4 regions of the Stenotrophomonas sp. PS02300 genome follow, and region 2 is predicted to be linked to each of the others. Evidence: predicted binding sites of a transcription regulator. Region 2 holds the regulator's gene; each other region holds the start of a gene.
What was found. The regulator FliA, encoded in region 2, starts transcription of late flagellar genes. The targets are predictions, from matches to a motif close to TAAAGTTTNNCNNNCNNNGGCCGATAA.

Region 1: QMX79_RS05570 (chemotaxis protein) is a predicted target of FliA. The motif match lies at 3,113-3,139, and genes of this name have one in related genera.
Region 3: QMX79_RS05635 (flagellin) is a predicted target of FliA. The motif match lies at 6,440-6,466, and genes of this name have one in related genera.
Region 4: QMX79_RS05525 (methyl-accepting chemotaxis protein) is a predicted target of FliA. The motif match lies at 853-879, and genes of this name have one in related genera.

What each region holds. Positions count from the first base shown of each region.
Region 1 is NZ_JASCOP010000017.1:19,604-26,836, forward strand. It holds gene QMX79_RS05545 (EAL domain-containing protein) at 1-124, shown strand, start outside; gene QMX79_RS05550 (ATP-binding protein) at 368-1,597, opposite strand; gene QMX79_RS05555 (flagellar protein FlgN) at 1,659-1,997, opposite strand; gene flgM (flagellar biosynthesis anti-sigma factor FlgM) at 1,994-2,296, opposite strand; gene flgA (flagellar basal body P-ring formation chaperone FlgA) at 2,378-3,040, opposite strand; gene QMX79_RS05570 (chemotaxis protein) at 3,147-4,091, shown strand; gene flgB (flagellar basal body rod protein FlgB) at 4,610-5,005, shown strand; gene flgC (flagellar basal body rod protein FlgC) at 5,009-5,416, shown strand; gene QMX79_RS05585 (flagellar hook capping FlgD N-terminal domain-containing protein) at 5,443-6,123, shown strand; gene flgE (flagellar hook protein FlgE) at 6,155-7,233, shown strand, end outside.
Region 2 is NZ_JASCOP010000075.1:2,633-9,865, reverse strand. It holds gene flhA (flagellar biosynthesis protein FlhA) at 1-1,612, shown strand, start outside; gene QMX79_RS13665 (AAA family ATPase) at 1,764-3,638, shown strand; gene QMX79_RS13660 (MinD/ParA family protein) at 3,625-4,512, shown strand; gene QMX79_RS13655 (RNA polymerase sigma factor FliA) at 4,509-5,255, shown strand; gene cheY (chemotaxis response regulator CheY) at 5,272-5,664, shown strand; gene QMX79_RS13645 (protein phosphatase CheZ) at 5,664-6,278, shown strand; gene QMX79_RS13640 (chemotaxis protein CheA) at 6,283-7,233, shown strand, end outside.
Region 3 is NZ_JASCOP010000017.1:35,554-42,786, reverse strand. It holds gene QMX79_RS05660 (hypothetical protein) at 1-185, opposite strand, end outside; gene fliS (flagellar export chaperone FliS) at 185-601, opposite strand; gene fliD (flagellar filament capping protein FliD) at 703-2,061, opposite strand; gene QMX79_RS05645 (flagellin) at 2,259-3,479, opposite strand; gene QMX79_RS05640 (flagellin) at 3,688-4,929, opposite strand; gene QMX79_RS05635 (flagellin) at 5,126-6,355, opposite strand; gene QMX79_RS05630 (flagellin) at 6,549-7,233, opposite strand, start outside.
Region 4 is NZ_JASCOP010000017.1:4,869-12,101, reverse strand. It holds gene QMX79_RS05525 (methyl-accepting chemotaxis protein) at 1-823, opposite strand, end outside; gene hflD (high frequency lysogenization protein HflD) at 974-1,588, opposite strand; gene mnmA (tRNA 2-thiouridine(34) synthase MnmA) at 1,585-2,724, opposite strand; gene QMX79_RS05510 (NUDIX hydrolase) at 2,721-3,182, opposite strand; gene QMX79_RS05505 (hypothetical protein) at 3,184-3,648, opposite strand; gene clpS (ATP-dependent Clp protease adapter ClpS) at 3,743-4,072, shown strand; gene clpA (ATP-dependent Clp protease ATP-binding subunit ClpA) at 4,398-6,680, shown strand; gene QMX79_RS05490 (hypothetical protein) at 6,758-7,126, opposite strand.

The DNA.
Region 1 (7,233 bases), on a different contig from region 2:
GACCAAGCCGTGGAACGACGACGAGCTGCGCAAGCACATCCACCAGGCGTTCCGCACGCACGAAGAACAACGCCGCGCCAATACATCACAGCCGGTTGCGATACCGGCGCCGGAAGGCGACTAAAAGCAGCGTTTCCGTTTATCCGTGCCGGGGAGGGCGTCGGGCAGCCCACTCCGGGACACGCCGTGAATCCATCCATGGAGGCTTGTCAAAAACATCCATGTTTTTGACAGTCCCTCCGTGGGCTACCCGCCGCCCTCCCCCCCGACAGATGGTCGTGGGCGGATGCTGGTAGGGTCGGTTCCCAAACGACTGCCGTGAACCCCACAACGCCCGGTAACGTATGGAAACGATCGGCGCTACGCTTTACCGCGGCTGCTTGATCGGCAATACCAACCGGAACCGTGACCCCACACCCGGGGTGCTCTCCAGGTCGATGCGCCCGTGGTGCTTGTTGATGATGCTGTACGAAATCGACAGCCCCAACCCAGTGCCGCTGCCCACGGGCTTGGTGGTGAAGAACGGGTCGAAGATGCGCTGGCGCAGGTCCGGGGAAATGCCGCCGCCGGTGTCTTCGAACTCCACCCATGCGTAGTCACCATCGACACCGGTACGCACGGTGATGGTGCCTCGCTCGGCAATGGCGTGGCCGGCGTTGAGCAGCAGGTTCATGTACACCTGGTTGAGCTCGGACGGCAGGCATTCCACCAGCGGCAGCTGGCCGAACTCGCGCTTGAGGTCGACCTTGTACTTGAGCTCGTTCCAGATGATGTTGATGGTCGATTCCAGCCCCGAGTGCAGGTCGACCAGCTTCCACGACTCGTCGCGGCCGGAATAGGAGAAGTCCTTCAGGTCGCGGACGATCCGGGTGACGCGCTCGATGCCCTCGCGGGATTCGGCCATCAGCTGCGGCAGGTCGCGGCTGATGAAGTCGATATCGAAGCGGTTGCGGATATCGTCGATTTCGGGAATCAGCGCCTTCGGGTCCGGCGCGCGTAGTGCGCGTTCGTAGGCTTCGATCACGGTGAACAGGCTGCGCAGGTATTCCTGCAGGCTGCCCAGGTTGGAGTGCACGTAACCGATGGGGTTGTTGATCTCGTGCGCCACGCCGGCGGCGAGCTGGCCGATGGAGGCCATCTTTTCCGACTGCAGCAGTTTTTCCTGGGTGCCGTTGAGACGCAGGTAGGCCTGGCGCAGTTCGGCGTGGCGCTGCTGCAGCTCGCGCTCGTAGTCTTCCTGGCCTTCGATGCGGCGGAACAGGGCCAGATAGTGGCGCTTGCCGGCATCTTCCTGCTGGTAGACATGAGCGATGACCATGCGCTCGCCCACCGGCAGGCTGCCGTTCCAGTGGCCGTGCAGGCGGGCGTGCTCGAGGGCATCGGGTGGCAGCAGCTGGCGCAGCCATTGCGCGGGATCCACGCCGGCCTCGATCTCGGCCTGGCCAAGCATGCCGCGCACGGCGGCATTGGCCACGGCGACGCTGCCGTCATCACGGAACAGGAGCACGCCTTCGTTGATGCGCTCGAACAGCGCAAGCAGAACCGGCTGCGGCGGCAGCGGTGCGGTGACAAAAGTGGTGGGCACGGTCACGGTCACATCGGGGCAGTTGAAACAGGTGCCCACTATATCCGTGTTGGAGCGCGATCCGGCGTGGCGCTCAGGCGACGGCCAGCGGCCGGCGCGTATGCAGGGTGTTGGCCTGGCCCTTGGCGTCGTACGCCGAGGAGGCTTCGCTGCGGCCCAGCTGGCGCAGCGCCCAGTTGACCTCGCGGCGGCGGCGCGCCAGCAGCACGCCGTTGGCGCGGTTGCGCTCGGCCAGTTCCTGCAGGCGTTCGTTCTGCCCCACCGGCAACACCTGCTCCAGCGCACGCAGCGCATCGAGCTTGGCGCTGGTGGCGCGGATCAGGGACTGGACGTCATGCTCCACCAATGCCTGGCGTTCGACGTCCAGGGCATCGCTGAGGCGCTGCAGAGGCTCGCTCATGGCCAGCTTCATTTCTGCAGCTGCTGGTCCAGCTCAAGCATGCGCGAGGCGATCGCGTCCGGGTTGATCTTGTAGGTGCCGTTCTGCAGCGACTCGCGCACGGCCTGCACGCGGCCGGCATCGATCGCCGGGGCGGTGCTCAGTTCGCGCTGCAGGGCCTGCAGGCTGGTGGCCTCGCCGGTCAGCTTCAGGCTGTCGGCCGCTTCCACCGGCCGCGCCGGGGCATCGGTGCTCACGCTGGGCTTGTTGCCCGGCGCAATGCTGCGCAGATGGGCGGTCGCCTGCAGGTTGCCGTCGATTTTCTGGCTCATGGGTTGTCCTGGGAGTTACGGTTCACAAGGGATAACGGCACGGGGGCCGGCATCTTTAGGAGATTTTGCGTGCTGGAGTGGTCAGCGCGTCACAAAAACGTCGCCACTGGCCGCCACCGTGCCCTGGACCACCTTGCGTGACGACAGATTTTCCACGGATACGCGTTCATTTTCACCTGCATCGGCCAGTGCCTTGCCCGCCACCCGGACTTCGACCCCGCCAAAACGGGAGACCAGTGCGACGCTGTCGCCGCGGCGGATGAGACGCTGGGCGACCAGGTCGTTGGCCGACAGCAGGCTGCCGGCACTCAGCGTACGCCGCGCCACCCGCCCCACCGCCACGGCCGGATCGGCCAGGGCAGCACCGGCAATGCGGGCCACGTCACGCTGTGCAGTGGTGATATCGGCCACCCCGATGGTTTCTCCAGCGGCAATGCCACGATTGAGGATCAGCACGGTCTGGTTGCGGCGCACCTTCACCGGCACGAACAGGCGCCAGCCGCCCGCGTCGGGGCAGCTGACCTCCACGGTGCTGGTGCCGGTGGGCTGGGCGCGCAGGTCCTGGCCGCAGGCCGGCAGGCGCAGCGCCGAATCCAGGGTCGTGTCGCCTTCGCTGCCCGCCGGCAACGTGGACAGCGCGGCGGCGCGGATGCTGTCTACAGGCTGCCAGCCGCCGGCGGCCCGGGCGTGCGGGGACGCACCTGCCAAGGCGATCAGCGTGACAACTATAAGAAGGATACGCATGGCGGCTCCGGGGGCATGGCACATGCGCAGCACCATGCAAGCGCCGTGCCGTTCACGCGGTCATCTGCCCGCTCAAGTGAACGCGGTTGGCGCCGATACCACTCCCATGTCACATGACCTGCTCAACCGCATCGACCAGCGCACGCGCCTGGCTGGCCACAACCGCCTGGCCCTGCTGCTGTTCCGCCTAGGCGGACGTCAGCTTTTTGGCGTCAACGTGTTCAAGGTGCAGGAAGTCCTGCGCCGGCCGGACCTGTTCCAGGTGCCCGGGCTGCCCAGCCAGTTCGCCGGCGTGGCCGACGTGCGCGGCCGCTCGGTGCCGGTGCTGGACCTGGGCCTGGCGATCGGCCACCCCGAGCGCGAGCCGGACGCTGACAAGGCGCCGGGCTACCTGGTGGTGACCGAGTTCAACCGTTCTATCCAGGGCTTCCTGGTCAGCGGCGTGGAGCGCATCGTCAACATCGCGGTCGAGGACATCCACCCGCCGCCGGAGCTGGGCGCCGAATCGAGCTACCTGACCGCCGTCACCCGCTTCCAGGGTGAGCTTATCCAGGTGATCGACGTGGAAAGCGTGCTGGCCGACATCGCCCAGGTGCGTGGCGAGGCGGTCCTGGACCCCTCGATGGCGCTGCCGGCCGACGCCCCGCAGCTGCAGGTACTGGTGGTGGACGACTCGCGCGTGGCCCGCCAGCAGATCCGCAGCGTGCTGGACCAGCTGGGCGTGGGTGCCACCCTGCTCTCGGACGGCAAGCAGGCGCTGGACCACCTGCTGCAGATCCACGCCGCCGGCGAAAACCCGGCCGAGCGTTACGCCATGGTCATTTCGGACATCGAAATGCCGGCCATGGACGGCTACACCCTGACGACGGAAATCCGTCGCCACCCGGGCCTGGCCGGCCTGTACGTGCTGCTGCACACCTCCCTCTCGGGCGTATTCAACAACGCCATGGTCGAACGGGTCGGCGCCAACGCCTTCGTGGCGAAGTATTCCCCGCACGAACTGGCCGATTTCGTACTCGACCGCCTCCGGAAGGTCGCCCTGGCGGCCTGAGGCGCCGGAAACGGCCCGTGACGGTTGCTGGGCCCATGGTTGATTGATCCGGATCCTGATGGGTCCGTAACAATTCGTAGCCCCGGCCGTTGGCCGGACACCGCGCGCAGCGCGGCCCAAGCGTCCGGGCACGGCAAACCGCGGTTCCGGTCATCCCTCCGGCGTTTAAAGCGTCCGAAGCGGTAGCGCCGGCCGTTGGCCGGCTGCTCTTCGTTCCGGGGTCATGAACGCCTGACGGGCTTCTTCGGAACGTATAAACGCCGGGGTGTTGGTCGCAACCCTTACGTAAACGCCTCCGGATACTTGGGCCGCGCTGCGCGCGGTGTCCGGCCAACGGCCGGGGCTACGAATTGTTACGGGCCCATCAGGATCCGGATCAATCAACCATGGGCACATACCCATTACGGGCCCATCGGGATCCGGATCAATCAACCATGGGCGAGTAACCGTTACGGGCCCATCCCACGTTCTGGCACACACCTTGCACCCTCCCCCACATCGTCCCGTGGGAGAGCGCCATGCCCAACCTGATTTCCGACTATCTGGGTGTCCATGCCCAGGCCATGCCGTTGCGCGAGCAGCGGATGAAGCTGATTGCCAGCAACCTGAGCAATGCCGATACCCCCGGGTACAAGGCCCAGGACCTGGACTTCGATGCCGCCCTGCGCAACGCCCAGGGTGCCGACAGCAACGGTCTCATGCGGACCACCAATGAGCAGCACTTCACCATCGGTGGTGGGCTCAACCCGTTCCAGATCACCAAGGAAGGCGTGCAGCCGAGCATCGACGGCAACACCGTCGATCCCGATGCCGAGCGCGCCGCCTATGGCCGCGCCGCGCTGGAATACCGCGCCTCGCTGAGCTTCGTCGAATCCAAGGTGCGCTCCATGCTCACCGCGATCACGGGGCAATAAGCCATGAGCAACCTGCCCATTTTCGATATCGCCGGCTCCGCGCTGCAGGCCCAGTCCGTGCGCATGAGCACGCTGGCCTCCAACCTGTCCAACGCCGACACCATCGCCGGCTCGGCCGATGCCGTCTACAAGCCGCTGGAACCGATCTTCCAGTCGGTCACCAGCCGCACCGACCCGAACATCACCACCGTCCAGGTCAAGGAAATCAGCCAGAGCAACGCCGCGCCGATCAAGCGCTACGAACCCGGCCACCCGCTGGCCGATGGCGATGGCTACATCTACCAGCCCGATGTCGACCCCGTTGCCCAGATGGTCAACCTGATCTCGACCTCGCGCAATTACCAGGCCGGCGTGGAGATGCTCACCACCGCCAAGGAACTGGCGCTGGCCACCCTGACCATGGGTCGCTGACCCTTCTTATTGCAGGACATACCGTCATGAGCAGCACCAGCGGCGTCGGCAACACCGACATCTACAGCGCCTTGGGCCTGAACGCACCCAACAGCAGCACCACCAAGAAGAAGGACACCCTGGACCAGGCCGACTTCCTGCGCCTGATGACCGAGCAGCTGCAGCACCAGGATCCGCTCAAGCCCATGGACAACACCCAGATGGTGGCGCAGATGGCGCAGCTGTCGCAGGTGCAGGGCATCAACGACCTCAACAGCACCGTCAAGGGCTTCCAGGAATCGATGGCCGGCGACCAGGTGCTGCGCGGCGCCGCGCTGGTCGGCCACGACGTACTGGTGCCCTCCACCAAGTGGCAGCTGGAGGCCGAAGGCGATACCAGCGGCATGGTCGCCGCGCCCGGCGCCGGCTACGTCACCGTGGACATCACCGACGCCAACGGCGTGAAGGTCACCCAGCTCAGCGTGGAAGCCAAGGAAGCCGGCGAAGTGACCTTCGACTGGGATGGCAAGGATGCCAACGGCAACCGCATGGCCGCCGGCAGCTACACCATCGCCGCCACCCACACCGACAGTGCCGGCACCCAGACCAAGATCAATACCTACGTCGAAGCACCGGTGGAAAGCGTCACCGTCGGCTCGGACGGCCTGTACCTCAACCTCAAGGGCCTGGGCACGGCCCCGATCGACTACGTGCTGCGCGTCAGCTGAGTCCCTTCGTCACGCATCCAAGGAGAACCCCATGGGCTTCAACATTTCGCTGTCCGGCATCAATGCCGCCAATGCCGACCTGAACGTCACCGCGAACAACATCGCCAACGTCAACACCACCGGCTTCAAGGAATCGCGCGCCGAGTTCGCCGACCTGTTCTCGGCCACCAGCTACGGCCTGTCCAAGAACGCGGTCGGCTCGGGCGTGCGCCTGACCAACGTGGCCCAGCAGTTCTCGCAGGGCAACAACGAACAGACCGGGCGCAGCCTGGACATGGCGATCTCCGGTGAGGGCTTCTTCACCATGAACATGAACGGCGCCCGCGTGTATTCGCGCGCCGGCAACTTCCAGACCGACCAGGCCGGCTATGTGACCAACCCGCAGGGTGCACGCCTGCAGGTGTTCGCGCCCAATGCCGACGGCACCAGCTTCGACAGCGGCCGCCTCACCGACCTGCAGCTGCTCACCACCGACAGCCCGCCCAAGCAGACCGGCAAGGTCAACGTGGCCTTCACCCTGCCGGCCAACGCCAAGCAACCGACCCTGGCCACCTTCGACCCGACCGATTCCAACAGCTACAACCAGTCCACCGGCGGCATCACCGTGTACGACTCGCTGGGCGTGAGCCACACCCAGACCTCGTACTTCGTCAAGACCGCCACCGCCAACGAATGGCAGGTCTACAACTACGTCGACGGCCAGGCCGTGGGCACCCCGACCACGCTGAGCTTCAACGATGCCGGCGCGCTGACCAACCCGGCCAACGGCCAGATCGTGATGGACCCGTTCACCCCGACTACCGGCGCCGGCACCCTGGCGATGACCCTGGATGTCACCGGGTCGACCCAGTACGGCGAGAAGTTCGCACTGCGCAACACCCAGCAGGACGGCTACGCGGCCGGCAAGCTCAATGAGATTACCGTGTCCGAAGACGGCGTGGTCTACGCCCGCTACACCAACGGCGACGACAAGCCGCTGGGCCAGGTCGCGCTGACCACCTTCAACAACTCGCAGGGCCTGGAAGCCAAGGGCAACAACCTGTGGGTGGAAACCTTCAGCTCCGGCACCCCGCGTACCGGCGCACCCGACAGCTCCAACCTGGGCAAGGT
Region 2 (7,233 bases):
GATCGACGCCGACCTCAACGCCGGTTTGCTGACGCGTGAGGAAGCCAAGCTGCGCCGTGAAGAAGTCCGCGAGGAAGCCGACTTCTACGGCGCCATGGACGGTGCCAGCAAGTTCATCCGCGGCGATGCCATCGCCGGCATCCTCATCCTGTTCATCAACATGATCGGCGGCCTGGCGGTCGGCGTGCTCCAACACGGCATGCCGTTCGGCGAAGCGGCCGCCACCTACACCCTGCTGTCGATCGGTGACGGCCTGGTGGCGCAGCTGCCGGCGCTGCTGGTGTCCTCGGCAGTGGCCATGCTGGTCACCCGCGCCTCGCGCTCGCAGGACATGGCCCAGGCCATGATGGGCCAGGTGTTCGGCCAGCACCGCGCACTGACCATCGCCGCGGCGATCCTGGGCCTGGTCGGCCTGGTCCCGGGCATGCCCAACGTCGCCTTCTTGACGCTGTCGGCGATCCTCGGCTTCATCGCCTGGACGCTGTGGAAGAAGAGCGTGGCCGCCGAACGCGCCGCCGCCGCACCGGCCGCCGGCCCGACCAATGCGCTGGGCCTGCCTGGCGCCAGCAACCCCTCGCCCACCGCCGAACTGACCTGGGACGAACTGCGCCCGGTCGATCCGCTCGGCTTGGAAGTGGGCTACCGGCTGATTCCGCTGGTGGACAAGAACCAGGGCGGCGAACTGATGGCGCGCATCAAGGGCGTGCGCCGCAAGCTCACCCACGACATCGGCTTCCTGATCCCGTCGGTGCACATCCGCGACAACCTGGAACTGGGTGCCAGCGCCTACCGGCTGCTGATCCACGGCGTGCCGGTGGCCACCGCCGAGATCCATCCCGACCGCGAGCTGGCACTGGACCCGGGCAGTGCGCTCGGCGCGCTGGAAGGCATCGCCGGCAAGGACCCCGCGTTCGGGCTGGATGCCACCTGGATCCAGCCGCACCAGCGGGCGCACGCCGAATCGATGGGCTACACCGTGGTCGACCCGGCCACCGTGGTCGCCACCCACCTCTCGCACCTGATCCGCGAACACGCCCCGGAACTGCTGGGCCACGAAGAAGTGCAGCAGCTGCTGGCCAACCTGGCCAAGAGCGCGCCCAAGCTGGTTGAAGACCTCACCCCCAAGGCGCTGCCGCTGTCGGTGGTGGTGCGGGTGCTGCAGAACCTGTTGATCGAACGCATCCCGGTGCGCCAGCTGCGCAAGATCGCCGAATCGCTGGTCGAGAACGCGCCGATGAGCCAGGACCCCGGCGTACTGACCGCCGCCGTGCGCAACGCGCTGGGCCGTTTCATCGTCCAGGAGATCGCCGGCATGTCCGCCGAGCTGCCGGTGTTCACCCTCAACCCGCAACTGGAACGCGTCTTGCAGGAGTCCACCCAAGGGAACGGCGCCGCGCTGGAACCCGGACTCGCTGAGCGACTGCACCAGAGCCTGGCCGAATGTGTCAGCAAGCAGGAAGCGAAGAACGAGCCCGCGGTGGTGTTGGTACCCGGTCCGGTACGTGCCGCGCTGGCACGGCTGGTACGCCACAGCGTTCCGTCGCTGTCCGTGCTGGCCTACAGCGAGGTACCCGAGGACAAGCGGTTGAAGCTGGTCGGCACGATCAGCTGAGCCGGAACTCCGACAGCAACGCGTCAGAAAACAGACACCCCCATTTCGCAATCACCGCAGCAGGACAAGAAGGGAACCCCGGACCGTGCAGACCACCGACAACCAGCGCTTCCCTTCCACCCCCCAGCCGCCCCAGTCCCGGTACCACAGCATGAAAATCAAACGCTTCGTCGCTCCCGATATGCGCTCTGCCATGAACCTGGTGCGCAAGGAACACGGTCCGGATGCCGTGATCCTGTCCAATCGCCGGATCGAGGAAGGCGTGGAAATCGTGGCCGCGGCGAACTATGACGAAGGCGCGGTGCAGCGCGCACTGGAAGCGGCGCGCAAGGACGTGGCCCCGCCGCCGCCGGCCCCGCGCCCGCGCAATGCCGCCGATGCGGTGATCGCCGCCGTGACCCGCCGCAAGGCACCGGCCACCGCGCCGGAACCGGTCGCCGCCACCACCTCGGCCGTGGCCGCCCTGGCCCGCGCCGCCGTGGGCGCCACCGGCCGCACCCTGGACAGCGCCAACGAAATCGTGCCGCCGCCGGGCAGCAGCGGCTTCGCCGCCACCCTGGCCCGCGCCAACGTGCAGCCGGCCCACCAGCTGCCGGAACAGATCTTCGCCCCGTTCAATGTCGAACAGGCTGCCGCCGCCGAACGCGCCGTGGCTGCGCCGGTCGCCGACGCCGCACCGGTCGTTGTGGAAGCACCGGTCCGCGCCGCTGCGCCGGCCCCGGCCAACCGCGCCCGCTTCATCATCGACCCGCCGCTGGACGAAGCACCGCTGTTTGAGATGCACGCCCCGGCCGGCCGCACCAGCGTGCCGCCGCAGCTGCCGCAGATGCCGGCGCAGCAGATGCAGCGCGCTCCGCTCGAAACCCCGGCCGCCCCGCTGTGGGAAACCGTGCCGGTGGTCCCGGCCGCCGCCAGCCCGGCCATCCAGATCGACGATTCGGCGGTGTTTGCTGCACCCGCCCCGGTGGCTGTGGACGACTTCGCCGCGCCGGTTGCTGCGATGACGGTTGCTGCCCCGGTCGAGCCGACGCTGCAGGCCGCCAACGAACCGACGGTGCCCGCCGAGGTCATCACCGTCCCGCTGCCTGCCGTCGCCGCCCCGGTGACCCTGGTCCGCGACGATGAGGAACTGCGCCAGCTGCGCCATGAAGTGGCCGGCATGCGCACCGTCATCGAGCGCGAAATGAACCGCTTCACCGACGAGCGCCTGCGCGGCTCGGCGGTGCGTGCCGCCGCGCTGGACCTGATGGACGAATACGGCTTCGACGCCGGCATCTGCCGCGACGTGGCCCTGCAGATCCCGCTGGACACCGAAGCCCACCGCGGCCGCGGCCTGATGCTGGGCCTGCTGTCCAAGAAGCTGCCGATCGCCCCGGTCGACCCGCTCGAGGCCGGCGGCGTGATCGCCCTGGTCGGCCCCACCGGTGCCGGCAAGACCACCACCATCGCCAAGCTCGCGTCGCGCTTCGCCGAAGCCCACGCCGCCCGCGACGTGGCCCTGGTCACCACCGATACCGCCCGCATCGGCGCCCGCGAGCAGCTGTACGGCTTCGGCCGCCAGCTTGGCATCGCCGTGCATGAAGCCAACAGCGGCAGCGACCTGGCCCAGCTGCTGGAGCGCCTGAAGGACTACAAGCTGGTGCTGATCGACACCGCCGGCCTGGGCCCGCGTGACCGCGCCCTGGCCGCCCAGCTGCAGTGGCTGCGTGCCGCTCCACAGATCCGCACCCTGCTGGTGCTGCCGGCCAACACCAGCTTCGGCGACATGGACGAGGTGGTCCGCCGCTTCAGCGGCGCCAACCCGCAGGGCGTGGTGCTGAGCAAGCTGGACGAGACCGGCCGCTTCGGTACCGCCCTGTCGGTGGCCGTCGACCACCGCCTGCCGATCACCTGGGTCACCGATGGCCAGGACGTTCCCGAAGACCTGCACCGGGCCAGTGCAGCCAATCTTGTACTTCGCCTTGAAGATTTGCGCCGCGCGGCCGATATGCCCTGCAACCCGGAGTTGAACCATGCCGTCGCGTGAGTATGAAAACCTGACCAGGACCTTCCCGTTGTCGGCCACCCGCAGCCAGCCGCTGGGCCCGGTCCGCACCATCGCCGTCACCGGCGGCAAGGGCGGCGTGGGCAAGACCAACGTGTCGGCCAACCTGGCCGTGGCGCTGGCCGACATGGGCAAGCGCACGCTGCTGCTGGATGCCGACCTGGGCCTGGCCAACATCGATGTGATCCTGGGCCTGCAGCCCAAGCTGACCCTGGCCGACCTGGTCGCCGGGCGCTGCACGCTGGATGAAGTGATCCTGGAAGGCCCCGGCGGCGTGCTGGTGGTGCCGGCCGCGTCCGGCCGCCGCCACATGGCCGAACTGCAGCCGGCCGAACACGTGGGCCTGGTCAACGTGTTCTCCGAACTGGAACGCGACCTCGACTTCATGGTGGTCGACACCGCTGCCGGCATCACCGACGGCGTGCTCACCTTCTGCCAGGCCGCCCAGGACACCGTGGTGGTGGTCTGCGACGAGCCGGCCTCGATCACCGACGCCTATGCCCTGATCAAGGTGCTCTCGCGCGAACGTGGCGTGGACCGCATCCAGGTGGTGGCCAACATGGTGCGCGACCCCAACGAAGGCCGCGTGCTGTATGAAAAGCTCAGCCGGGTCTGCGACAAGTTCCTGGCCGATGTCTCGCTGAACTACCTGGGCTGCGTGCCGCAGGACGACTGGCTGCGCCTGTCGGTGCAGCGCCAGCAGCCGGTGGTGAAGGCCTACCCGTCCAGCCCGTCGGCGCAGGCGATCGCCGAGATCGCCCGCCGCACCGCGCGCTGGCAGGCCCCGACCGAGCCGCGCGGCGGCGTTGAATTCTTCCTGGAACGCATCCTCAAGCAACGCGGGGTGACCGCATGAAAGGCGCCGCACAATACAAAGAGGTGCAGCGCGCCGCAGCCAACGAGTGCATTGCCCAGCACTCGGACCTGGTCCGGCGCATCGCCCACCACCTGGCCGCACGCCTGCCGGCCAGCGTAGAAGTCGACGACCTGATCCAGGCCGGCATGATGGGCCTGATCGAGGCCTCGCGCAGCTACGACGCCGACCAGGGCGCCTCGTTCGAAACCTATGCCTCGATCCGCATCCGCGGCTCGATGATCGACGAGATCCGCCGGGGCGACTGGGTGCCGCGTTCGGTGCACCGCCGTGCCCGTGACGCCGCCTCTACCATCCGCCGCCTGGAGCAGAGCACCGGCCGCGCCGCCAGCGCCACCGAAGTGGCCGCCGCGATGGACATGCCGCTGCCCGATTACCTGCGCCTGATGGAAGACGCCGCGCGTGGCCAGGTGCTGAGCCTGGAATCGCGGATCGAAGACCAGGGCGAGCTGGATACCGTCGCCCAGGGCGGCCCGACCCCGCAGCAGGTGCTGGAGCGCGGCGAGTTCGGCCGCGAACTGGGCAACGCGATCGGCCTGCTGCCCGAACGCGAACAGCTGGTGCTGTCGCTGTACTACGAGCAGGAACTGAACCTGAAAGAGATCGGCGCGGTGCTCGGCGTCAGCGAGTCGCGCGTCTGCCAGATCCATGGCCAGGCAGTGCTGCGCCTGCGTGGCCGACTGAAGATCTTCGAGGCGGCCGACGCCGGCCTCGAGAACACTTGATACCGAGGAAAGTGCTTTGAACAAGAACATGCGTATCCTGATCGTCGACGACTTCTCGACCATGCGTCGTATCGTCAAGAACCTGCTGGGCGATCTGGGCTTCACCAATACGGCCGAAGCCGAGGACGGGCATGCCGCGCTGGCCCTGCTGCAGAGCCAGCCGTTCGATTTCGTGGTCACCGACTGGAACATGCCGGTCATGACCGGTATCGACCTGCTCAAGGCGATCCGCGCCGACGCCAAGCTCAAGACCCTGCCGGTCCTGATGGTCACCGCAGAAGCCAAGCGCGAGCAGATCATCGAAGCCGCCCAGTCCGGCGTGAACGGCTACATCATCAAGCCGTTCACGGCTGCGACCCTGGAAGAGAAGCTCGGCAAGATCTTCGAGCGCCTGGCGGCGAGTGCCTGATGGAAACCCTTCGCGACAAATCGGCGCTGGTGCAGCGCCTGCAGGATGCCCTGGCCGCGCTGGAAAGCGGTGACGAAGCCGGTTGGCGCCGGGAAATCGACGCCCTGGCCGCGCTGCGCACCCAGCCGATGATGGCCGGGCTGAACCGGCTCGCCCGCGAGCTGGGCCAGGCGCTGGGCGAACTGCCCACCGTGCCCAGCGAAGCCGGCGAGCTGGACGATGCCTGCGCGCGCCTGGACCACGTGGTGGCGATGACCGAACAGGCCACCCACCGCACCCTGGACCTGGCCGAGGAATGCCGCGCGCTCACCGAGCAGCTGCGCGCCAACGGGCTGAGCCCGGACCAGGACCAGCAGCTGGACCGCATCCGCCACAACCTCACCGAGATCGCGCTCACCCAGAGCTACCAGGATCTCACCGGGCAGATCATCCGCCGCGTGGTGGGCATCGTGCGCCGCGTGCACGAAGGCTTCGGCGCGCTCGGCCTGCCGCCGCCGGACGACAGCGCCCACAAGCGCGACAACGGCCTGGCCGGTCCCGCCGTGAGCGGCCTGGACCGCCATCAGGTGTCGCAGGTGGACGCCGACGACCTGCTTTCCGATTTGGGGCTTTGAAACCATGAGTGCTGTTCCGGACGACATTGCTGCAGACTTCATCCTCGAGGCCCAGGAGATCCTGGATCGCCTCGGCGAACAGCTGGTGTCGCTGGAGCAGTCGCCCCAGGACAGCGACCAGCTCAACGCGGTGTTCCGCGGGTTCCACACGCTCAAGGGCGGTGCCGGCTTCCTCGGCATCCAGGCCATGGTCGAGCTGTGCCACGCCGCCGAAGAAACCCTTGGCATGGCCCGTTCGGGCCAGGCCGTGCTGCAGGCCCACCACTTCGACGCCGGCCAGCAATCGCTGGATTACCTGCAGTCCATGCTGGATTCGGTGGCTGCCGGTACCGAGCCGGGCTATGCCCCGCCGGAGCTGATCGCGCAGTTCGACGTCAACGGACCGGCCACGCCGTCCCCGGTGGCGGCGGCAGCCGCCTCCAGCGGCGAGCTGATCACCGACGATGAGTTCGAGGCCCTGCTGGATTCCCTGCACGGCGGCGCGGCACCGACCGCCGTGACGAAAAAGAAAGACGACGGCCTGATCGGCGAAGACGAATTCGAAGCGCTGCTCGACCAGCTGCATGGCGGCGCCGCCCCCGGCGCGCAGGCAGTGGCTGCCCCCGCACCCGCTCCGGCGGCCGCACCGCGCCCGGTCGCCGCCCCGGCACCGGCCAAGCCGGCCGCCAACAAGCCGGTGGCCGAAGCCGAGCACACCGTGCGCGTGGATACCAAGCGCCTGGATGCGATCGTCAACCTGATCGGCGAACTGGTGCTGTCGCGCAACCGGCTCAAGACCCTGCGCGCGCGCCTGCACGACGAAGAACTGGACCGCGCCGTGTCCACCCTGGACATCGCCACCGCGCGCCTGCAGTCGGCGGTGATGCGCACCCGCATGCAGCCGGTCGGCAAGGTGTTCTCGCGCTTCCCCAAGGTCGCTCGCGACGTGGCCCGCAACCTGAAGAAGGAAGTGGAG
Region 3 (7,233 bases), on a different contig from region 2:
AGCCCGCGCAGGGAACCGGCGTCGATGCGGGCATCGTGTTCGTCCAGGTACGCCCGGACCTGCTGGTCGTAGGCGTCCATCAGGCGCTGGGTGAGGTCGTGGTCTTCACCTTCGACGGCGCGCGACAACTCGTCCAGCGCGTCGTGCAGCGGTTGCAGTACGTCGGTGGCGAGTGCGGCGTGCATCAGGCGCCTGCCGCAGCGGGCTGGCGCTGGTCGTGCGGGATGGCATTCCACGCAGCATCGATCTCGGTCAGCAGCTGCAGGGCTTCTTGCAGGGCGGCGCCGTCGTTGTGCAGGTTGGCATCGGTCAGGCGCTGCATGACGTAGTCGTACAGGGCCGACAGGTTGCCGGCGATGTCGCCGCCGGCTTCGTGGTCGAGCGAGCCATTGAGGTGGCCTACGATGGCACAGGCCTCGCCGATCGCCTTGCCCTTGCGGGCCTGGTCATTGCGCTCAAGGCAGGCTTCGGCCAGGCGGATGCGCTCGCAGGCACCGGTCAGCAGCATGGCGACCAGCTTATGCGGGTCGGCATCGTTGACGGCGCTGGAAACGCCGACCTTGCGGTACTGCTCTGCGTACTGACGGCTGGAACCGTACATTGGAAATTTCTCCTCAGGGACCCACGCCAGACATCAGGTGGTGGGTGCTGCCATGAATATCGGCGGTGCGGTACGGAAACTTGAGCGCTGCCCGCGACGGATCAGCTGCTGGTCTTCTTCGCCAGCGCCTGGGTCAGGCTGTCGCTGGTGGTCTGCATCTGGGTGACCAGGGTTTCCATGGCGGTGAACTGCTTGGTGTAGCGGTCGGAAACTTTCTCCATGCGCGCATCGAGCGCGTCCAGGCGGCTTTCCAGGTCCTTGATCTGCTTGTTCAGCGAATTGGTGCGCTGGGTGAGGGTGCCGGTTTCCTTGTCCAGGTTGCTCTTGATGAGCGTGTCCATGGGCTTGGCGATGGCGCCTTCCTTGCCGAACAGGCGCGCGACGGCGTCCGGGTCCTTGCCGATGGCGGTTTCCATCTTGCCGGTGTCCAGGGTCAGGCTGCCGTCGGCGGCCATGGTGACGCCCATGTCCTTGAGGCCGTTGATGTTGGTGCTGAACTGGCTGCGCAGCTGCTGCTGCAGGCCACGCACCATGGCATCGCCGGTCAGGGCGGCGGCGGTCTTGCTGGTGGCGTTGTAGGCACTGGTGGACTTCAGCGCGGTGTTCATCGCGTTGTAGGCGGCGACGAAGGTGGCCATGTCCGCCTTGACCGAGGTGTTGTCGCGGGTGATGGTCAGCGTCTGGGTCTTGCCCGCCTCGGTACCGGCCTTGGTCAGGGTCAGGTTCACGCCCGGGACGATGTCGCTGATGGTGTTGGAGCTGGAGGTGCGGGTGAAGCCGTCCACGACCACCACGGCATCCTTGGGCTCGACGGTCTGGGTCATGCCCGAGCCGGCGGTGCCGTCGTAGGTAAGGCCGCTGAGGCCGCCGTTGCCGCCGCTGGCGGTGATCTTGACGGCGCCGGCCAGGCCGGTGTCGACGGCGCTGAGCACGAGGTGCTGGCCGTCGTCGGCGGTGATGACGCTGGCGGTGACGCCCTTGCCACCGGCCGCCTTGTTGATGGCAGCGGCGATGTCGGTGAGCTTGCTGTCTTCGTTGACGACGACATCGAAGGTCTTGTCGCCATAGGCCACGGTCAGGGTGCCATCACCCACGACCGCATCCTTGCCATAGGCACCGGAGCTGAGCTTCTGGCCCTGCGCCAGTGATTTGACTTCGACCTGGTGGGTACCGGCCGAGGCCGAGGCGGCGCCGTCGGAGGTGTCGATGCTGGCGGTGAAGTTGGAATCGGTGATGGTGCTGGTCTTGAACGACGGTTTGTCGGCGTTCTTGATCAGGCTGGCCAGGGTGGTCTGCAGGTTGGTCATGCCACTGGTGAGGGTGGCGAGTGCCGACAACTTGGCACTGGCGGCAGTGCCGGCGGAATTGATCTGGTTTTCCTGGGGCTCGCGCTCCTTGGCGACCAGCTGGGCCACCAGGGTGGGAATATCGAGGCCGGTACCAATGGTGCCAATCGCCATGTCTGCAGTCCTGTCTTCAAAAGTGGGCACGCAACCGCCTGCGCTTCCTGCAGGTGGTATCGGCCCGGAACGGGGAGGCTTGAGCGCCACCGCCATCCGGCGGGCGCGCTGATGCCAAAGCAGGTGCAAGCGCCATGCCAAGACCATGAAAAAACCCCGCCGGAGCGGGGTTTCCTGTTACGCACCCTCTGCAGGCATCAGCCCTGCAGCAGGCTCATGACGCTCGAGGGCGACTGGTTGGCCTGGGCCAGCATCGCGGTGCCGGCCTGCTGCAGGATCTGCGTGCGGGTCAGTTCGGCGGTTTCCTTGGCGTAGTCGGTGTCGCGGATACGGCTGCGCGAGGCCGACAGGTTTTCCGAGGTGGTGTTCAGGTTGGCGATGGTGGAGGTGAAGCGGTTCTGGATCGCACCCATGTCGGCGCGCGAGGAGTTCACGGCCTTCAGGGCGTTGTCGACGATCGCCAGCGAGCGCTGGGCACCGGCAACGGAGCTGATGTTCAGGTCGCCGACCGAGGTCTTGGTGGTCGACACGGTGCCGCTGTTGGCTGCGGTGCTGGTTTCGGTCAGGCCAACGTTGGCGGCGGTGACTGCGGTGGCGCCAGCGGTGACGGTGCCGCCGTAGGCGACGTCGAAGGCCTGGCCGTCCTTGATGCCGCCCAGGGTGATCACGCCGCTCTTGACCGAGGCGTAGACGCCGGTGGTGTCCATCTTTTCGTTGATCGCGGCGGCGGTGGCAGCGGTGATCGACTGGCCGGCCTTCACGTTGAAGTCGGCGATGGTGACGGTCTGCGCGGTGCCACCCTTGGGGGTGTAGGAGATCTGCAGGCCGCTGAACTTGGTGTCGGCGGTGGCGGCATCGGCGCCAGCCAGGCTGGTGCCGACGTAGTCGCCGGCGAAGAACCCGCTGCCGAGCTTGCTGGTGCTGGAGTCGACGATGCTGTTGATGCCGATGGTCTGGCCCGAGTCAGCGCCGACCTGGAACAGGGCGCCGGAGAACGAGCCGTCCAGCAGCTTGGTGCCGTTGAAGTTGGTCTGGCGCGAAACGCGGTCGATTTCCGAGGTCAGCTGCTTCACTTCGGCGTTCAGCGCTTCACGGTCGCTGTCGGAGTTGGTGGCGTTGGCCGACTGCACCGACAGTTCACGGATACGCTGCAGGTTGTTGCCGATTTCAACCATCGCACCTTCGGCGGTCTGGGCCAGCGAAATGCCGTCGTTGGCGTTGCGCACGGCCACGTCCAGGCCACGGATCTGGGTGCTGAAACGCTCGGAGATGGCCAGGCCGGCCGCGTCGTCCTTGGCGCTGTTGATGCGCAGGCCCGAGGACAGGCGCTGGATCGTGGTGGCCAGGCTGGAACCGCTGGTGGACAGGTTGCGCTGGGCGTTCAGCGACATCACGTTGGTATTGATGACTTGTGCCATTTTCTTGCTCCTGGTGGCGATGATGTCGCCGGTGGTAGAGGTGTTTCCCCTTGCGGGGAGGCCACGCGTTAGGTCATGCCATGGCTGAAATCATTAGCGACACTTTGTCAACAAGCTTTAATCAATTGATGCGGAAAATCGTGGAAAAATCCGGAACAAAAAACCCCGCCGAAGCGGGGTTTTTCGTAGTGCGTACCACGCGCAGGGATCAGCCCTGCAGCAGGCTCATCACGCTCGAGGGCGACTGGTTGGCCTGGGCCAGCATCGCGGTACCGGCCTGCTGCAGGATCTGCGTGCGGGTCAGTTCGGCGGTTTCCTTGGCGTAGTCGGTGTCGCGGATACGGCTGCGCGAGGCCGACAGGTTTTCAGAGGTGGTGCCGAGGTTGGCGATGGTGGAGGTGAAGCGGTTCTGGATGGCACCCATGTCGGCACGCGAGGAGTTGACCGCCTTCAGGGCCTTGTCGACCACGTCGATGGCCTGCTGGGCGCCCACCACCTTGGAGATGTCCAGGCCGGCGGCGAAGCTCTTGGTGGTCGGCGCGGCGGGGGAGGTGGTGAAGGTCGGGGCGGTCTTGGTGGCCGGGGTGGCGGCGGTGTCGGTCCAGGTGCCTGCGGTGACCACGAAGGCCTTGAAGGCGCCGGTGGCGTCGGTGCTGTCCTTGATCGCGGTCAGGTTGACCTTGGTGGGGTCGGTCTTGTCGACTTCGGCGTAGACGCCGGACTGGTCCATCTTTTCATTCAGCGCGGCGGCCACGGCCTTGGCGGCGGCGCCCTGCATGTCGGCGGCGGTGGTGCCGGTGGCCTTGACATTGATGGTGTCCAGATCGATGGCCTTGCCGTCCGAACCGGTCACCTTCATGCCGGTGATGGTCAGGCCAAGGCCGGCGGTCACGCCTGCTGCGGCGACGGTGAGCGAGTTCTTGTCGAACTGCGAGCCGCCCAGCGAGGAGCTGCTGGCGTTGACGATGCTGTTGATGCCGATGGTCTGGCCCGAATCCGCGCCGACCTGGAACAGGGCGCCGGAGAACGAGCCGTCCAGCAGCTTGGTGCCGTTGAAGTTTGTCTGGCGCGAAACGCGGTCGATTTCCGAGACCAGCTGCTTGACTTCGGCGTTCAGCGCTTCACGGTCGCTGTCGGAGTTGGTGGCGTTGGCCGACTGCACCGACAGTTCACGGATACGCTGCAGGTTGTTGCCGATTTCGACCATCGCGCCTTCGGCGGTCTGGGCCAGCGAGATGCCGTCATTGGCATTGCGCACGGCAACGTCCAGGCCGCGGATCTGGGTGCTGAAGCGTTCGGAGATGGCCAAGCCGGCGGCATCGTCCTTGGCGCTGTTGATCCGCAGGCCCGAGGACAGGCGCTGGATGGTGGTGGCCAGGCTGGAACCGCTGGTCGACAGATTGCGCTGTGCGTTCAGCGACATCACATTGGTGTTGATGACTTGTGCCATTTCCGTGCTCCTGGGTGATGCGGGTTGGGTGGGCTGCCGTGAGGGGCAGCGGGCGATGTGCCCTGCTTGAGATCAATAACGACACGCCGGGGGGAACCTTTAGGGGTCCACGGCAGAAAATGTTCGGGTGTCAATGGCTGGAACGAAAAAACCCCGCCGGGGCGGGGTCTTTCGTAGAGCGAATGCCGTGCAGGGATCAGCCCTGCAGCAGGCTCATCACGCTCGAGGGCGACTGGTTGGCCTGGGCCAGCATCGCGGTACCGGCCTGCTGCAGGATCTGCGTGCGGGTCAGTTCGGCGGTTTCCTTGGCGTAGTCGGTGTCGCGGATACGGCTGCGCGAAGCGGACAGGTTTTCCGAGGTGGTGCCGAGGTTGGCGATGGTGGAGGTGAAGCGGTTCTGGATCGCACCCATGTCGGCACGCGAGGAGTTCACCGCGGTCAGCGCCTTGTCGACGATCGACAGGGCCTGCTGGGCGCCGGCGACCTTGGAGATGTCCAGGTCGGAGGCGTAGTTGGTCTTGAGCAGGGCCTGCGCGCCAGCGTTGGTCGGGGCGTAGGCGGCACCCGGCAGGGCAACACCGGTGGTGGTGCCGACGCTGCCGAAGGTCACGTCAATGGCATTGAACACGCCCTTGTCGTCCACGTTGTTCTGCACCGAGGTGAGCTTGACCGCACCGGAGGCGCCGGCTTCGGCATAGACGCCGGTCTGGTCCATCTTTTCATTGATGGCGGCGGCGACGGCAGCGGTGGCGGCCTTCTGGGTGGCAGCCAGGTCGACGCCGGCCTTCACTTCGATGTCCGACAGCTTGTAGGAGTTGCCGTCGGCGCCCTTGATTTCCATGCCGGTGATCTTGACGTCGCCATTGGCGGCGCCCTGGGCAAGGGTGAACGTGCCGGTATCGAACTTGGCGCCGCCCAGCGCGCTGGCGCTGGCGTTGACGATGCTGTTGATGCCGATGGTCTGGCCCGAATCGGCGCCGACCTGGAACAGGGCGCCGGAGAACGAGCCGTCCAGCAGCTTGGTGCCGTTGAAGTTGGTCTGGCGCGAAACGCGGTCGATTTCCGAGACCAGCTGCTTCACTTCGGCGTTCAGCGCTTCACGGTCGCTGTCGGAGTTGGTGGCGTTGGAGGACTGGACCGACAGTTCACGGATGCGCTGCAGGTTGTTGCCGATTTCGACCATCGCGCCTTCGGCGGTCTGGGCCAGCGAGATGCCGTCGTTGGCATTGCGCACGGCAACGTCCAGGCCACGGATCTGGGTGCTGAAGCGTTCGGAGATGGCCAGGCCGGCGGCATCGTCCTTGGCGCTGTTGATCCGCAGGCCCGAGGACAGGCGCTGGATGGTGGTAGCCAGGCTGGAACCGCTGGTCGACAGATTGCGCTGTGCGTTCAGCGACATCACATTGGTGTTGATGACTTGTGCCATTTCCGTGCTCCTGGATACGAAGGTATTGCGGTTTTTTGGGGTGCCCCGGGGGAGGCAGTGGGCGATGTGCCCTGGTTGAAATCATTAACGACACCCCGCCGGGAACCTTTAGGGTCGACAGGGGGATTTTTGCGCTTGTCAACAAAAAAACCCCGCCGGGGCGGGGTTTTCTGTGATGCATCTACTGCCGGGATCAGCCGTTCAGCAGGCTCATCACGCTGGAAGGCGACTGGTTGGCCTGGGCCAGCATCGCGGTGCCGGCCTGCTGCAGGATCTGCGTGCGGGTCAGTTCGGCGGTTTCCTTGGCGTAGTCGGTGTCGCGGATACGGCTGCGCGAGGCCGACAGGTTTTCGGAGGTGGTGTTCAGGTTGGCGATGGTGGAGGTGAAGCGGTTCTGGATCGCACCCATGTCGGCGCGCGAGGAGTTGACCGACTTCAGCGCATCATCGATGACCGACAGAGCGCGCTGGGCGCCAGCGACGCTGGAGATGTTCACGCCGCTCACGGTGTCGCTGACCGCGGCATCGACCTTGGTCGCCGAAATGCCGGCGAAGGCCGGGGCCAGGTCGGCGTCGGTGGTAGTACCGGCGGTGAACTCGAAGGCCTGGCCCGACTTCAGCGAGGTCAGCGTCATCACGCCAGCCTTGTCCAGCGAGGCGTAGACGCCGGTCTGGTCCATCTTGTCGTTCAGCGCGTTGACCGTCTTCTTGGCAACGTCGATGGCCGATTCGCCCGCCTTGAAGGACACGTCGCCGATATCCACGTTGTTCACCTTCAAGCCGGTGACCTTGCCGTCTGCCGCTGCGGCATCGCCGTAGATGGCGCCCGTGCTCTTCTGCTCCGCGGCGTACTTGCCGCTGCCCAGCGTATCGGTGCTC
Region 4 (7,233 bases), on a different contig from region 2:
CGGCCGCTTCGTGACGCGCTTCGCGGGAGCGGTCCATGTCGCGCGAGGCCATGTTGGAGACCGTTTCGCGGACCTTGGCGATCGCATCCTTGGAGCTGTGCGCCAGCTTGCGGATCTGCTCGTTGAAGGTGGTGGAGCGCTCGGAGAGGTTGCGCACCTCGTCGGCGACCACCGCGAAGCCGCGGCCGGCTTCACCGGCGCGCGCCGCTTCGATGGCCGCGTTCAGCGCCAGCAGGTTGGTCTGGTCCGCGATGGACTTGACGTCTTCCAGCAGCGCGAAGATGCCATCCAGGTGCTGCGCCATCTGGTCGATGTGCTGCACGGTGTTGCTGCTCTGGCCGCTGACCTGTTCCAGCGCTTCCACCAGCTGTTCCATGCGGTGGCTGGCGTGCTGGGCGAAACGGGCCACGTCGACGCCGGCGCCACCGTCTTCACCGGCGCGATCGACGATGCGGGCCAGTGCCTGGCTCTGCTGGCGGGACTTGCGGTTCATGGCATCGAAGCTGCCACCCAGGCCGGCCACGGCCTGGCGGATCAGGTCACGGGCGCGTTCGATTTCGCCACGCGAGCCGTCGATTTCGTTGCCGACGAACGAGCGCAGCTCGGTCAGCAGCTGGTCCTGTTCCCGCATCATGCGGGCATGCTCGGGCGAGCGCTGGGTCTGGGCGCGGGCGGTCCACCACGCGAACCCCAGCCAGCTGAGCGTCATCGTGGTCAGGATCGCCCAGCGCAGGGCGGCCGGCCATTCGAAGCCGATGGCGAAGGGAAGCAGGAGGGTCAGGACCAGGGGGGCGGCCAGACTAGTGAAGAGGCGTGAGTACATGGACGTTCTCGGGGAGGTGCACGGAGGATGTATCGGCCGTACCCCCGTTTGCTTTAGCCACGGCGCACTTTTTTGTGCGCCGGTGGGTGACGACCGTTGGTCGTCAGCCCGTCCCGGTAGGTGACGACCGTTGGTCGTCACTCCTTTCCGTCAGCGCAGCTGACGGTCAACCGCTTCGATCATCGCCTTGCGCGAGATCAGGAAATCCCAGTACTGGCCGCCGGTCTGGCGCCACAACACCGCCGAACGCACCGCCGCCAGCAGCAGCGCGCGGATCTCGGCCACCACCCCGGCCTGGGCCAGGTAGTGCGGGTTGCCCTGGACCATCACCCGCGGCTTGAGGTGGCTGATGGTGTCGGCATACAGCCCGCCCAGGCTGGACAGCACGTCCGGGTGGGCGCTGTCGTTCAGCTCGGCGGCCTGGCGCTGGGCGCTGGCGATGCCCTGGCTGACCTGCGCGACCACCGCGTGCTCGCGCACGAAGCGGCGCTCCAGCTGCAGCACGGCCAGGGCCAGCCGCGGCAGGATCTCGTCCTGGCCCTGGCTGCGGAAATAGTTGTGCAGCAGGCGCAGGCCCGGGGCCAGGTTGGCGGCGCTGCCGTAGATGGCCTGCGGGCTGTCGGCGTCGATCCGGAACACGCTGTCGATGGCGGTGCGGACCACGCTGGCCTCGGAATGGCCGGTTTCGGCGATGCGGCGCACCTGCTGCAGCGCCTGGGCGATGCCAGCCAGGGCAAGGACGCGGTCGTCGATGGAAAAACTCATGCAGCAGATACCTCGAAGGGGGAAGGGGCGGTGCGCAGGCGCTGCTCCAGCGGCGCATCGGTGGCGGCAATCACCGCGCCACCCAGGCAGACCTCGTCGTCATACAACACCAGGGATTGCCCGGGGGTGACGGCACGCTGCGGCCGCGCGAAACGCACGTCCACGCTGCCATCGTCGCGCACCCGCACCGTGCAGGGCTCGTCCGGCTGGCGGTAGCGGGTCTGCGCGGTGCACTCGAACTGCCGGGCAGGCGGTGCCCCGGCGATCCAGTGGGCGGTTTCCGAATGCAGCCGGGTCGACTGCAGCCAGGGGCTTTCACGGTCCTGGTCCACGTACAGCACGTTGCTGGCCACGTCCTTGCCCACCACGTACCACGGGGCCGCCGGGCGGCCACGCACGCCGCCGATGTTCAGGCCCTCGCGCTGGCCCAGGGTGAAATAGAACACCCCGGGGTGCTCGGCGATGCGGTTGCCGTCCGGGTCTTGGATCTCGCCGGTGCGCGCCGGCAGGTAACGGCCCAGGAACTCGCGGAAATCGCGTTCGCCGATGAAGCAGATCCCGGTCGAGTCCTTCTTGGCGTGGGTCGGCAGGCGCGCATCGCGGGCGATGCGGCGCAGGTCGTTCTTCTGCAGGTCGCCGATCGGGAACAGGGTGGCGGCCAGCTGGGCCTGGCCCAGCTGGTGCAGGAAGTAGCTCTGGTCCTTGCTGCGGTCGGCGCCGCGCAGCAGCGCCCAGCGCCCGCCCACCTGGGCGATGCGGGCGTAATGGCCGGTGGCGATCCGCTCTGCACCCAGCTCGCGGGCCGCATCCAGGAAGTGCTTGAACTTCACTTCGCGGTTGCACAGCACGTCCGGGTTGGGGGTGCGTCCGGCCGCGTATTCGGCCAGGAAGTGTTCGAACACGCCCTGCCAGTACTCGCTGGAGAAGTCGCGGAAGTGGAACGGGATGTCGAGCAGGCCGCACACGGCCACCGCATCGCGGCGGTCGTCTTCGGCACGGCAGTCGCCGCTGCCGTCGTCGGCCCAGTTCTGCATGAACAGCCCGGCCACCGGCTCGCCCTGCTGGACCAGCCGCCAGGCGGCCACGGACGAATCCACGCCGCCGGAAACGCCGACCATGATGCGCGGGGTGCTCATGCAACCTCCTTCACGATCAACAGCGGGTGGCGCTGGCCGGCCAGGAAGTCGGCAACGACCTCCCAGACCAGTGGACTGCGCAGCCGGGACGGCTCGGCCTGCAGCTCGGCCGGGTCCAGCCACAGCGCGCGCAGGATGCCGGTGTCCAGCGGGCGGGCAGGGTCATGCGAGATCGGCTCGGCCGCGTAGGCGAAGCGCAGGAAAGGCGTGCCGTCGGGCGCGGTCCACTGGTAGGTGCCGATGAAGGCGGTCAGGCGGACGGTCCAGCCCGATTCTTCCAGCGTCTCGCGCACGGCGGCGGCGGCCAGGCTTTCGCCCGGCTCCAGGTGCCCGGCCGGCTGGTTCAGCACCGCGCGGCCGTCGATGGCTTCTTCCACCAGCAACAGGCGCCCGTCCCGCACCACCACGGTGGCCACGGTCACATGCGGCGCCCAGCGCAGGTCCTGCACTTCGTTCACGTCAGTATTCGTCCGTTCCAGTCAATTCAAGTTCCATCGCATCGGCGGTGTTCATCGCCGCCTCGATGGCCTCGCTCAGCGCATCGGCGCTGGCGTTGGCATCCACCTTCACCACGAACATGGCCAGCTGCTCCTGCTTGACCCAGCCGCCCAGCTTGGCGTCCTGGGAGTCTTCCAGCAGGCGGTTGGCCACTGCGGCGGAGAACTGCTTGCCCGGCGCGTTGTAGCCCGGCGACCAGATCTCGCGGATGCGGTGCTTGCCGTACTCTTCCACAGCCGAGCGCACGAACACCAGCTGGGTGCGGTCGCCTTCGACATCGAACACCAGCTTGTAGTCGCCGTCCTCGTCGATCTCATAGGGGTACTTCAGCGTATCCAGCACGCGGCCGACGGCCTTGTCGGGCGTTGCGGCCTGGGCCCCGAACACGGTGGCGGTCAGCAGCAGCGCGGTGGCGATCCTTTTCATGAAATCCCTGTGAAAGTATGTATCCATGAGTGGATTGTGACGGGGGCAGGGGGCCAACGTCCAATCCGGCCGGTGCGGCGTCTATAATGTCCGGATGCCCCGCGAGCCCTCCCAAGAACCCCACCACGACCACGGCGTAGCGCTGGAACCGGCCCGGCCGGAGGTCGCGCCGCCGCCGTTCTACCAGGTGATGCTGCTGAACGACGACTACACCCCGATGGATTTCGTGGTGACCGTGCTGCAGCACTTCTTCTCGATGGATCTGGAAAAAGCCACCCAGGTGATGCTCAACGTGCACACCCGTGGCCGTGGCGTGTGCGGGGTGTTCACCCGCGAGGTGGCCGAATCCAAGGTCGCCCAGGTCAACGAGTTCTCGCGCATGAACCAGCATCCGCTGCTGTGCACGATGGAAAAAGCCGGCTGACACGGCGTTCCCGGCGCCCTCCGGTTGATTGATCCCGATCCCAATGGGTCCGTAACAATTCGTAGCGCCGGCCGTTGGCCGGCCCACGCATGGCCGTTCCCGCCCTTTATGCCCGTCAATCAGGGAAAGCGCCGGGGACCGCCAAGGGGGCGGGGCGCCTGCAATCGGTCGATGACGTCGCCATCACGGGTGGGCAGCCAATGCTGGCGGTGTCTGGGGCATGATCGCGCAAGTGATAACGCCATCTGAACGCACCGATCCAGTAGGGTGATGGAAATTGTGCAGGTAGGCCGCATATTGTTCTCAACTGCCGCCGGAGTAGAACATGTTCAGTAAAGACCTCGAACACACCATCGGTCAGTGCTACAAGCGCGCCCGTGAGGCCCGCCATGAGTTCATGACGGTGGAACACCTGCTGCTGGCACTGCTCGACAACCCGTCCGCCCAGGCCGTGCTCAAGGCATGCGGGGCCGACGCCGACCGCCTGCGCCAGGAGCTGGAGCAGGCCATCGAGGTCTCCGTCTCGCGCCTGGCCGAAGATGACGGCCGCGACACCCAGCCCACCCTGGGCTTCCAGCGTGTGCTGCAGCGGGCCGTGTACCACGTGCAGTCCTCGGGCAAGAAGGAGGTCACCGGCGCCAACGTGCTGGTGGCGATCTTCGGCGAAAAGGACTCCCACGCGGTCTATTACCTCAACCAGCAGGACGTGACCCGGCTGGATATCGTCAATTACCTCTCCCATGGCATCGCCAAGCTGGGCGAGGAGGGCGAAGTGCCGCCGTCGTCGGACGCCGAAGGGCGCGCCGAGGGTGGCGATGGCGAAGGCAAGGGCGATGCCCTGGCCGAGTTCGCCAGCAACCTCAACGAGGCGGCCCGCAACGGCCGTATCGATCCGCTGGTGGGTCGCCGCGACGAAATCGAGCGCACCATCCAGGTCCTGTGCCGCCGGCGCAAGAACAACCCGCTCTACGTGGGCGAGGCCGGCGTGGGCAAGACCGCCATCGCCGAGGGCCTGGCCAAGCGCATCGTGGAAGGCTCGGTGCCCGACGTACTGGCCGACGCGGTGATCTATTCGCTCGACCTGGGCGCGCTGGTGGCCGGCACCAAGTACCGCGGCGATTTCGAGAAGCGCCTGAAGGGCGTGCTCACCGCGCTGAAGAAGATGCCCAACGCGGTGCTGTTCATCGACGAGATCCACACCATCATCGGTGCCGGGTCGGCGTCGGGCGGCACCATGGACGCCTCCAACCTGATCAAGCCGGCGCTGGCCTCCGGTGAGCTGCGCTGCATCGGCTCCACCACCTTCCAGGAATACCGCGGCATCTTCGAGAAGGACCGTGCGCTGGCGCGCCGCTTCCAGAAGATCGACATCGTCGAGCCCACCGTGGGAGAAACCTACGAGATCCTGCAGGGCCTCAAGCCCAAGTACGAAGCGCACCACGGCGTGACCTACGCCGATGACGCGCTGCAGGCGGCGGTGGACCTGTCGGTGAAGCACATCGGCGACCGCCTGCTGCCGGACAAGGCCATCGACGTGATCGATGAAGCCGGTGCCCGCCAGCGCCTGCTACCCGAGGGTGAGCGCAAGCAGCTGATCGACATCGAGGAAATCGAAACGATCGTGGCCAAGATGGCGCGCATTCCGGCCAAGCAGGTCAGTGCCACCGACAAGGACGTGCTGCAGCACCTGGAGCGCAACCTGAAGATGGTGATCTTCGGCCAGGATCCGGCCATCGAGACGCTGTCCTCGGCGATCAAGCTGGCCCGTTCGGGCCTGGCCAATCCGGAAAAGCCGATCGGCAACTTCCTGTTCGCCGGCCCCACCGGCGTGGGCAAGACCGAGGTGACTAAGCAGCTGGCGCTGCAGCTGGGCATCGAGCTGGTGCGCTTTGACATGAGCGAATACATGGAGCCGCATTCGATCAGCCGCCTGATCGGTGCGCCCCCGGGCTATGTCGGCTTCGACCAGGGTGGCCTGCTCACCGAAAAGATCGTCAAGACCCCGCACTGCGTGCTGCTGCTGGACGAGGTGGAAAAAGCCCACCCGGACATCTTCAACATCCTGCTGCAGGTCATGGACCGTGGCGTGCTCACCGACACCAACGGGCGCGAAGCGAACTTCAAGAACGTGGTGCTGGTGATGACCACCAATGCCGGCGCGGCGCAGGCCTCGCGGCGTTCGATCGGCTTCACCCGCCAGGACCACGCCACCGACGCGATGGAGATCATCCGCAAGAGCTTCACGCCGGAATTCCGCAACCGCCTCGATGCGGTGGTGCAGTTCCAGCCGCTGGGCTTCGAGCACATCCTGCGCGTGGTGGACAAGTTCCTGATCGAGCTGGAAATGCTGTTGCAGGAAAAGCACGTCAGCCTGTCGGCCACGCCGACCGCGCGCGACTGGCTGGCCCGCCACGGCTTCGACCCGCTGATGGGCGCGCGCCCGATGGCCCGCGTGATCCAGGACAAGGTCAAGCGCCCGCTGGCCGACGAGCTGCTGTTCGGCAAGCTGGTCAACGGCGGCCGGGTCAGCATCGACGTGCGCGACGACGAACTGTTCGTCGAAGCGCAGGCCGAACCGGAGCGGCTGCTGCCGGCGACGGTCGAATGACCGCTAGGTCACGACCGTTGGTCGTGACGCCTTGAAAGCAAAAACGCCCCGGATGGGGCGTTTTTGTTGGGCGTCGCTCAGCGCTTGGCGCGCGATGCGAACGCCTCGGCGCTGATCGGTTCGAGCCTGGCGACATCGCAGCTGCCCGTATCGGTACGCAGCTTGCTGGCGCGTGCCCCGCACAACTGGCCCTCATTGCTGGGGGTGGCAAACTCGAGCTTTCGCGAGAAGCCGGCCTGGCTGCAGCTGTTCTGGAAATGGACGATGTAGTGATCGGTGCCGTTGCGCAGCAGGATGCTGCGATCGGCGCCCTTGCGGACCAGCTGCTGGTCGCTGGACAGGGTGATGCAATCGGAGCCGGCCGCGGCGGCGGGCGCGCTCTGCGCGGACGCCGAACCGGTAGCGCTGGAAACAACCAACAGGCAAAGCGCAATCAGGGTCTTCATGGCGGGGGCCAGTAGGTCACGGTCCGGAGTGGACCGTAGACCACAGTGCCCACCTTCGGCCGGTGGCGAATCTGCATCAAGGCAGGCTGACTGATGTCAGGGTGTCG